One region of the Streptomyces sp. NPDC127097 genome, then DNA from elsewhere that is predicted to be linked to it. Evidence: riboswitches for the same ligand, from Rfam matches in the RefSeq annotation. Region 1 holds a riboswitch; each other region holds the start of a gene.
The links. A riboswitch is a leader RNA that binds a small molecule or an ion and turns the genes downstream of it on or off. The one in region 1 is predicted to bind thiamine pyrophosphate.
Positions count from the first base shown of each region.

Region 2: it holds a riboswitch for thiamine pyrophosphate, as region 1 does, so the genes downstream of both, thiO (glycine oxidase ThiO) here and thiC (phosphomethylpyrimidine synthase ThiC) in region 1, are expected to answer to the same signal.
Region 3: it holds a riboswitch for thiamine pyrophosphate, as region 1 does, so the genes downstream of both, ACFWJW_RS26885 (thiamine ABC transporter substrate binding subunit) here and thiC (phosphomethylpyrimidine synthase ThiC) in region 1, are expected to answer to the same signal.

Region 1 covers NZ_JBHXFI010000009.1:100,379-103,624, reverse strand. Annotated here, with positions in the region: gene ACFWJW_RS10480 (SsgA family sporulation/cell division regulator) at 1-252, shown strand, start outside; gene ACFWJW_RS10475 (YibE/F family protein) at 292-1,704, opposite strand; TPP riboswitch at 1,776-1,932, shown strand; gene thiC (phosphomethylpyrimidine synthase ThiC) at 1,927-3,246, shown strand, end outside.
Region 2 covers NZ_JBHXFI010000111.1:3,459-6,704, forward strand. Annotated here, with positions in the region: gene ACFWJW_RS37410 (Rv2175c family DNA-binding protein) at 1-192, opposite strand, end outside; gene ACFWJW_RS37415 (NAD(P)/FAD-dependent oxidoreductase) at 305-1,546, opposite strand; TPP riboswitch at 1,701-1,813, shown strand; gene thiO (glycine oxidase ThiO) at 1,811-3,034, shown strand; gene thiS (sulfur carrier protein ThiS) at 3,111-3,246, shown strand, end outside.
Region 3 covers NZ_JBHXFI010000042.1:24,838-28,083, reverse strand. Annotated here, with positions in the region: gene ACFWJW_RS26895 (hypothetical protein) at 1-368, opposite strand, end outside; gene rlmN (23S rRNA (adenine(2503)-C(2))-methyltransferase RlmN) at 610-1,716, shown strand; TPP riboswitch at 1,751-1,871, shown strand; gene ACFWJW_RS26885 (thiamine ABC transporter substrate binding subunit) at 1,975-3,051, shown strand; gene ACFWJW_RS26880 (ABC transporter permease) at 3,027-3,246, shown strand, end outside.

The sequences.
Region 1 (3,246 bases):
CTGCTGGACGGGCTGAGCCGGCCGTCCGGTGAGGGTGATGTGCGCATCGAGCCGGCCTCCCCCGAGCACCTCAGCGATGTCCTCATCAGCCTTCAAGTCGGCGCCGAGCGTGCGCTGTTCCGGGTGAGTGCGGCGCCGCTGGTCGCCTTCCTGGACCGTACGGACCGGCTGGTGCCGCTGGGCAAGGAAGAGGTCTGCGACACCCTGGAGGCGGTGCTCGACCGGATCCTCACGGAAGCCCCGGCCGGCTGAGCCTGCCCGTCGTTCCCCTCCCCTGTTCCCGCCTCCCCGTCATCCCTGCTTACGCCGCTTGCCGCGTCCCCCACGGCGTCCTTGCCGGCCACCCGTGGGGCTCGTCGGCACGCCGCCGCTGACCCCGCCCCCGGCACCCACCCTGGCCCCGGCCTCCTGTCCGGCTCCCGTGCCGCCGCTCGCCGGCACGGTCTGCTCCTTCCGGTCCGCCGAGACGACCAGCGCGGCCAGCAGTGTGGTCAGCGGCACCGCGGCGACCAGCCCGATGCTGCCCACGAGTGTGCGGACGATCTCCTCCGCGACCACCTCGCTCGACGCGACCGTACCGACGCTGCTCTGTGCGATCGAGAACAGCAACAGCAGCGGCAGCGCGGCGCCCGCGTAGGCCAGCACCAGGGTGTTGACGACGGATGCGATGTGGTCCCGGCCGATCCGCATCGCGGCGCCGTACAGCTTGCGCCAGCCCGCCGACGGGTCCGCCTCCTTGAGCTCCCAGACCGCGGCGGTCTGGGTCACCGTCACATCGTCGAGCACGCCCAGCGAACCGATGATGATCCCCGCCAGCAGCAGACCGCGGATCTCGATGTCCGGATACAGGCCGTGCACCAGCCCGGTCGTGTCGTCCGTATTGCCGGTCAGCAGCGCCCAGCCGATGAAGATCGATCCGAGCAGCCCGATCAGCAGCAGGGATGCCAGGGTGCCGAGCACGGCCACGGACGTACGGGCCGTGAGCCCATGGCAGAGGTACAGCGCGATCAGCATGATCGCGCTGCCCCCGACCACCGCCACCACCAGCGGATTGGAGCCCTGCAAGATCGCCGGAAGGATGAACAGCGTCAGGACCACGAAGCTGGCCGCCAGCGCCACCAGTGCGAGTACGCCACGCAGCCGGCCGACGATCACCACTGCGAAGGCGAAGATCGCGGCCAGCAGCCACATCGGGAGCGACCGGTCGACATCGCTGACCGAGTACTGCAACTCCTTCGGCGCCTTGGGGGAGTACGCCACCACCACCTCCTGGCCGGTGGTGTAGTGGCGCAGGGCGTCCGGGGTCACCACCGTCTGGAAGGTGCGCCCCTTGTGCTGCCCGGTGGTGACTTCGATCGTCGTCTGCTGGCAGGGCTTGCCCTTGTCCGCTCCCCCGGCCGGTGGCTGCCCCGTCGGTGACGGGGGCTGGGGCTGCTGTTCGGCATGGACATCCGCACAGTTCACCTCCGCCACTTTGACCACTCGGGCGCTCTCCGTGGGCTGATCGAAGCCGACCCCGGACGGTTTGTGCGGAGGCGCACCGCCCGGCCAGAGCACGACCAGACCGACGGCCACTGCGGCCGCGAACGGGATCAGGACAGCCGCGATGACCTTGCGCAGATGCCGGGAGACGGGCGCCGCAGGGCCATGGCCGTGCCCATGGGAGTGCGCGGCGGGATGGTGGTGGGACTCGTGAGCGGACACCGCCCGATCATCGCAAGAACTCCAGGGGCCCACTGTTCACCGCGCCACATCGGCCGCTACCGTGGTGGCACCTTTGCAATCGCGGGAGCTCGGAGCACCGGGCTGAGAGGGCGCTGACCTCCGTCCCAGCGGCGTTTCACGTGAAACGCCGGCGGACGGAAGCCGCTGCGTCGACCGCCGAACCTGTTACCGGGTAATGCCGGCGTAGGGAGTTGGGGTCTCATGACTCTGAAGGATGCACGCACGCCCGAAAACGGTGCCAACGATGGCGAAACGCCGCAGATCGGCTGGCACAAGGGCTATGTCTCCGGATCGCGCCCCGATCTTCGGGTGCCGGTCCGGCGGGTGCACCTCACCAACGGCAAGGACGTGACGCTCTACGACACGTCAGGGCCGTACACCGACCCGAATATCGATACCGACGTCCGCCGCGGTCTGGCGCCGCTGCGGGAGAACTGGATCATCGGCCGCGGCGACACCGAGGAGTACGCGGGCCGCCCCATGCGGCCGGAGGACGACGGCCTCAAGCACACCTCGCCGCGCGGCGGACTCAAGAACCTCGACGCGGTTTTCCCGGGCCGCCCCCGTCAGCCGCGCCGCGGCCGTGCGGGTGCCCCGGTCACCCAGCTCGCGTACGCCCAGCGCGGCGAGATCACCGCGGAGATGGAGTACGTCGCCGTCCGCGAGAAGGTCACGCCCGAGTTCGTCCGCGACGAGATCGCGGCCGGCCGCGCGGTGCTGCCGGCGAACATCAACCACCCGGAGATCGAGCCGATGATCATCGGCAAGAACTTCCTGGTGAAGGTGAACGCCAACATCGGCAATTCGGCGGTCACCTCCTCCATCGAGGAGGAGGTGGAGAAGATGACCTGGGCGACCCGCTGGGGCGCCGACACGGTGATGGATCTGTCCACCGGCCGCAATATCCACACCACCCGCGAGTGGGTGCTGCGCAACTCCCCCGTCCCCATCGGCACCGTCCCCCTCTACCAGGCGCTGGAGAAGGTCGACGGCAAGGCCGAGGAACTGACCTGGGAGATCTACAAGGACACCGTCATCGAGCAGGCCGAACAGGGCGTCGACTACATGACGGTGCACGCCGGTGTGCTGCTCCGCTATGTGCCGCTCACGGCCCGCCGCAAGACCGGCATCGTCTCCCGCGGCGGTTCGATCATGGCCGCCTGGTGCCTGGCCCACCACCAGGAGTCGTTCCTCTACACGCACTTCGAGGAGCTCTGCGAGATTCTCGCCTCCTACGACGTCACCTACTCGCTCGGTGACGGTCTGCGCCCCGGCTCCATCGCGGACGCCAACGACGAGGCGCAGTTCGCGGAGCTGCGGACGCTCGGTGAGCTGAACACCATCGCCAAGAGGCACGGCGTCCAGACCATGATCGAGGGCCCGGGACATGTCCCGATGCACAAGATCAAGGAGAACATCGACCTCCAGCAGGAGATCTGCGAAGAGGCGCCGTTCTACACGCTCGGCCCGCTGACCACCGACATCGCGCCCGCCTACGACCACATCACCTCCGGTATCGGA
Region 2 (3,246 bases), on a different contig from region 1:
CACCTTGTCGTCCTTGATGAAATCGGCGGGCACATGCAGCGCCCGGTTCTCGCCGCGGCGCACCGCGATCAGCTGGCCCTCCTTGACCAGCTGCCGGACGCGTGTCACCTCGACGCCGAGCTGTTCGGCGATGTCGGGGAGGGTGAGCCAGGCGGGGACGAGTCCATCGATGTTTGCGTCAATCTCGGTCACAGGACAAGCCTGCCACCTCGCACTGACAGCCGGTAGCCGGGCATCGCCATCAGGGGCTTCGTGCACACCGGAGGGTGACGGCGGCCGCCCGGCAACCGGCGGCCGCGGCGCCCTACACGGCGGCGGACTTCAGCGGTACGGACGCGTTCGCGGCCCGCTCGCGGTCCAGTACGACGCCCCGCTCGATCAGCTTGCGCCCCTGGGCGAGGTCCCGCGGCCGCCCCACGGCCAGCAGCGCGACGAGCCGGCCCTCCCGGAGCCAGATCACCGACCAGGCGGCCCCGGCCGGGTCACCGCGCCAGACCAGCTCGTCGGCGTTGCCGTGATGGCCCGCGTACTGCACGAAGCGGCCGAACTGCTCCGACCAGAAGTACGGGACGGGGTCGTAGACCAGCCCCTCGGCGTCACCGCGGGCGATGTTCTCGGCGACCGTACGGGGGCCCTGGAGGGCGTTGTCCCAGTGGTGGATCAGCAGGCGGGTGCCGTAGCGGGCCGACGGGAAGGAGGCGCAGTCGCCGACCGCGTAGACATCGGGCACGGAGGCGCGCAGCCGGTCGTCGGCGAGGACGGAGCCGTCCTGCGGGGAGACCTCGACGCCCGAGCCGGCCAGCCAGGCGGTCGCGGGCCGGGCGCCGATCCCGATGACCACCGCGTCGGCGGGCAGGGTCGCGCCGTCCGCGAGGGTGACCGCGCCCGCGGTGACGGACGCGACCCGGGCGCCGGTGCGCAGCTCGGCGCCGGCGTCCGTGTACCAGCCGGTCATGTGGGTGGCGACCTCGGCGGGCAGCGCACCGGCCAGCGGACGGTCGGCGGCCTCGACGACGGTGACCGCGCAGCCCGCCTCCCGGGCCGCGGTCGCGAACTCGGCGCCGATCCAGCCGGCCCCGACGACCACGATCTCGTGCTGGGCGGCGAGCACCGGACGCAGCCGCTCGGCGTCGTCGAGGGTGCGCAGCAGATGGACGCCGGGCATGCCTTCGCTGCCGGGCAGCATGATCGGGTCGGCACCGGTGGCGAGGACCGCGTAGTCGTAGCGGACCGGGCCGTCGGCGGTCTCGACGAGGTGGGCGTCCGGTTGCAGGGCGGTGACCGGGTGGCCCAGACGGAGCTCGATGTCGAGCCCGGCGAAGTCGATGTCGAAGGTGGAGCCCTCGGCCTTGCCCAGCAGGACCGCCTTGGACAGTGGCGGGCGGTCGTAGGGCTGGTGGGGCTCGTCGCCGAGGAGCGTGATCGCGCCGCGCCAGCCCTGTTCGCGCAGGGCGACCGCGGTCTGCACACCCGCGATTCCCGCGCCGACGATCACGACGCGCGGCGTGCGGTCAGGGGTCTGGGAGGACTTGCTCTGCTCGCTCACCCGATCACTCTAGGACGGTCCGCGACGCCGCTCGCAGCAGCACGCAAGGAGATCTCTGACACACCGTCACCGTCGGCCGCCCCGGGATCCGGGCCCCTGGGGACCGGATGCCGTGCCTTACGGCGTCTCGCGGCCCCGTATTAGGGTGACGGATACACGCACTCGCGGGAGCCCGGACGGACCGGGCTGAGAGGGAGGCTGGCCGGCCTCCGACCGTACGAACCTGATCCGGGTCATGCCGGCGAAGGGAGGGGCTGAAGGATCATGCATCCACCTGCCACACCGACGGGACCGGCCGCGCCGTGTCCCGATGTGCTCGTCCTCGGAGGCGGCATCATCGGCCTGGTCACCGCCTGGCGGGCGGCCGGCCGCGGACTGACCGTCGCCCTGGCCGATCCCGCGCCCGGCGGCGGCGCGGCCCGGGTCGCGGCCGGGATGCTGGCCGCGGTCACCGAACTCCACTACGGCGAGCAGACCCTGCTGGGCCTCAATCTCGCCTCCGCGCAGCGCTATCCGCGGTTCACCGAAGAGCTGGAGGAGGCCGCCGGGCAGCGGATCGGCTACCGGCGGTGCGGCACCCTGGCCGTCGCGCTGGACGCCGACGACCGTGCCCATCTGCGCGAGCTGCACGCGCTCCAGACCCGCTCGGGACTGGACTCGCAGTGGCTCACGGGGCGCGAGTGCCGCCGCCTGGAGCCGATGCTGGCCCCCGGGGTGCGCGGCGGGCTGCGGGTGGACGGCGATCATCAGGTCGATCCGCGCCGGCTGGTGAGCGCCCTGCTGGCCGCGTGTGAGCGCGCCGGAGTGGCGTTCCACCGGAGCGCGGCGGTGCAGCTGACGGTCGGCGGCGGGCGCGCCACGGGCGCCGAACTGGCCGACGGCACCCGGCTGTCGGCGGGTCAGGTCGTGCTGGCGGCGGGCAGCCACAGCGGCGGTCTCGCCGGTGTTCCCGAGGCGGTGCTGCCGCCGGTGCGGCCGGTCAAGGGCCAGGTGCTGCGGCTGCGGCTGCCGGAGGTGCCCGCGGGCCGTCCCGCCTTCCTGTCGCGCACCGTACGGGCCGTCGTCCGCGGCGGTCCCCTCTACCTGGTGCCGCGGGAGAACGGCGAACTGGTCGTCGGCGCCACCAGTGAGGAGCTGGGCTGGGACACCACCGTGACCGCGGGCGGGGTCTACGAGCTGCTGCGGGACGCCCATGAGCTGGTCCCCGGCATCACCGAACTGCCGCTGGCCGAGACCTGCGCCGGGCTGCGCCCCACCTCCCCCGACAACGCGCCGCTCCTGGGGCCGACCGCACTGCCCGGCCTCCACCTGGCCACCGGCCACTACCGCAACGGGGTGCTGCTGACGCCGGTCACCGGTGACGCGATGGCCGAGGTCCTGGCCACCGGGAGCCTCCCCGAAGAGGCCCGCCCCTTCTCCCCCGCACGCTTCTCCCCCACCACCCCGGGGCCGGAACGCACCCGTGCCCCCGAGGAGCAGCCCGTATGAGCGAGCGCATCGAGCGAACCGTGAACAGGTGCGCGGGCGGCGACGGCCGGCCCGCCGAACGAAGCGAGGCCGGCGCATGAGCGCGTCCACCGTGTCCGTGTCCGTCAACGGCGAGGCCCGTGAGATCCCCGGCGGGCTCACCCTCGACCGGCTCGTCGCGACGCTGTCCCAGGCACCCGCCGGGGTGGCCGCGGCGGTCAACGAAACCGTGG
Region 3 (3,246 bases), on a different contig from region 1:
TCGGCGGCCGCCGCCCGTCCGTACGCCAGCAGGCTCTGCCTGATCCGTGCGCTCTCGGCCTTGCCGAACACCTCGCGGCCCCTGGCCAGCTGCGCCACCATGGCGCCCTCGGTCCGTGTCGTCTGGTCCGCCGTGTTCACCTGACCCCAGAGCGCGAGGACGATGAAGCCGATGAGGAACCCGTAGACGACCGCGATCACGGGGAAGAGGAATTGCGCGATCTCGTTCTGCTTGCCCTGCTTGATGCGGGGGACCCGGTGCCGGACGAGTGCCTGGACGACCGCGGTCCCGCCCGCGATCACGACGACGAGCCCTGCCAGCAGCAACCAGGAAGGGATGTTGATCACGATCCAACGGGTCACAGCCACTGTTCCACGCTCCTGACGTACCCCACACCACACCCGCCACCACCGGCGCGGTGGCCAACGAGGCCACGGGGCTGCGGATACGCCTGGTGCGTCCCTTCGGTGAGGGGTACGGCGGCGGATCGGGATCCGTACGGCGGGGAGGGGCCTGGTCCGCCCGCGGCACCCCGCGCCCTGGCGGTGACCGTCCTCTCACCGCCTGCGGCCTGGGCCGCGCCGGACGATCTGCCACACTGGACCCACCATGCCTGCACCCGGAGAACTTACTTTTGTCGCGCCGCGCGGGGCCAAGAAGCCGCCGCGGCACCTTGCTGATCTCAGTCCCGTCGAGCGTCGTGAAGCGGTGGCGGCGATCGGGGAGAAGCCGTTTCGTGCCAAGCAGTTGTCGCAGCACTACTTTGCCCGTTATGCGCACGATCCGGCGCAGTGGACGGACATTCCGGCGGCGGCGCGCGAGAAGCTGGCGAGTGAGCTGCTGCCGGAGCTGATGACGGTCATGCGGCACATCTCGTGCGATGACGACACCACGCGCAAGACGCTGTGGAAGCTGCACGACGGGACGCTCGTCGAGTCGGTGCTGATGCGGTACCCGGACCGGGTCACCATGTGCATCTCGTCGCAGGCGGGGTGCGGGATGAACTGCCCGTTCTGCGCCACGGGGCAGGCGGGGCTGGACCGTAATCTCTCCACCGCCGAGATCGTGCACCAGATCGTCGACGGGATGCGTGCGCTGCGCGACGGGGAGGTGCCGGGCGGGCCGGCGCGGCTGTCCAACATCGTCTTCATGGGGATGGGGGAGCCGCTCGCCAACTACAAGCGGGTGGTCGGCGCGATCCGGCGGCTGACGGATCCCGAGCCGGACGGGCTGGGGCTGTCGCAGCGGGGGATCACCGTCTCCACGGTCGGGCTGGTGCCGGCCATGCTGCGGTTCGCCGACGAGGGCTTCAAGTGCCGGCTGGCCGTGTCGCTGCACGCCCCGGACGACGAGCTGCGCGACACGCTGGTGCCCGTCAACACGCGCTGGAAGGTGCGGGAGGTACTGGACGCGGCGTGGGAGTACGCCGAGAAGTCCGGGCGGCGGATCTCGATCGAGTACGCGCTGATCCGGGACATCAACGACCAGGCGTGGCGCGGTGACCTGCTGGGGCGGCTGCTGAAGGGCAAGCGGGTCCATGTGAACCTGATTCCGCTGAATCCGACGCCCGGTTCGAAGTGGACCGCGTCGCGGCCCGAGGACGAGCGGGCGTTCGTCCAGGCCATCGAGGCGCACGGGGTGCCGGTGACCGTCCGCGACACCCGCGGCCAGGAGATCGACGGCGCCTGCGGGCAGCTCGCGGCCTCGGAGCGCTGACCACCCCGCTGATACGGTGTGGTCGAACAAATGCACATTCCGACAGGGGAGCGCCACAGCGCTGAGAGTGCGGAAGCGTCGTAGTCCTACGGTGCCCGCAGACCCTTGAACCTCGCCCGGGTCATTCCGGGTAGGAAGTTCGGTCGTCACTCATGCTGTTGCGCCCTGCCCGGAGTTCCCTCCCCGCGTCCCCGGACGCCGGGAGCCGTGGACACCGGGCAGGGCCGCGTCTCTTCCTGGCCAGCCAGGAGGAAATCAGTGAGCACCAGGAGCAGGATCGCCGCGACGGTGGTGGCCGCCGCGGTCGGGATGACCGCCCTCGCCGGCTGCGGAGGCTCGGGCGGCGGCAGCGCGGACGCCAAGACCGTCACGCTCGTCAGCCATGACTCGTTCAACGTCTCCAAGTCCGTATTGGCCGCCTTCGAGAAGGAGAGCGGCTACAAGGTCACGATGCTCAAGGGCGGGGACGCCGGCAAGGCCGTGAACCAGGCGGTCCTGTCCAAGGGCAACCCCCAGGGCGATGTGTTCTTCGGCATCGACAACACGCTGCTCTCGCGCGGTCTGGACGAGGGCCTCTTCAGCCCCTACCGAGCCAAGGGGCTGGAGAGCGTCCCCGCGGGGCTTCAGCTCGACAAGGGCGAGCACCGGGTCACCCCGCTCGACTACGGCGACATCTGCGTCAACTACGACCGCGGCTACTTCACCCGGCACAAGATCGCACCGCCGAAGACCTTCGACGATCTGCTCCGGCCCCGGTACAAGGGGCTGCTCGTCACGGAGAACTCCGCCACCTCCTCCCCGGGCCTCGCCTTCCAGCTCGGCACCATCGCGAAGTACGGGGAGAAGGGCTGGCAGAGCTACTGGAAGAAGCTCAAGGCCAATGGCGTCGAGGTCGTCGACGGCTGGGACCAGGCGTACAACGACCGGTTCTCCGGCTCCGCGGCGGGCAAGGGCAAGGGCGACAAGCCGCTGGTGGTCTCCTACGCCTCCAGCCCGCCCGCCGAGGTGCTCGGCAAGAAGCCGGCGCCCAAGGAGGCCCCGACCGGTGTCGCGGCCGGCACCTGCTTCCGGCAGATCGAATTCGGCGGTCTGCTGAAGGGCGCGAAGAACGAGAAGGGCGGCAAGGCGCTGCTGGACTTCCTGCTGAGCAAGAAGTTCCAGGAGGACGTGCCGTTGACGATGTTCGTCAACCCGGCCCGTCAGGACGCCGCGGTGCCGGAGCTGTTCACCAAGTACGGCACGACGATCGACAAGCCCACCACCCTGGCGCCCGGGACGATCACCGAGAACCGCGAACAGTGGATCAAGCAGTGGTCCTCGCTCGTTCTGAAGTAACGCGGTCGGACGGTACGGACGCCACGGACGTCACGGGCGCCACGGGCGCCCGGCGTGGCAGGCCCGCGCGGGGGACGGCGGTGCGGCTCGGCCTGATGGCGGTGCCGCTCGCCTTCTTCGCGCTGTTCTTCGCCTATCCCGTCGTGGCGATCGTCGGACGGGGGCTCAAGGACGGCGGACAGTGGCAGCTCGGCC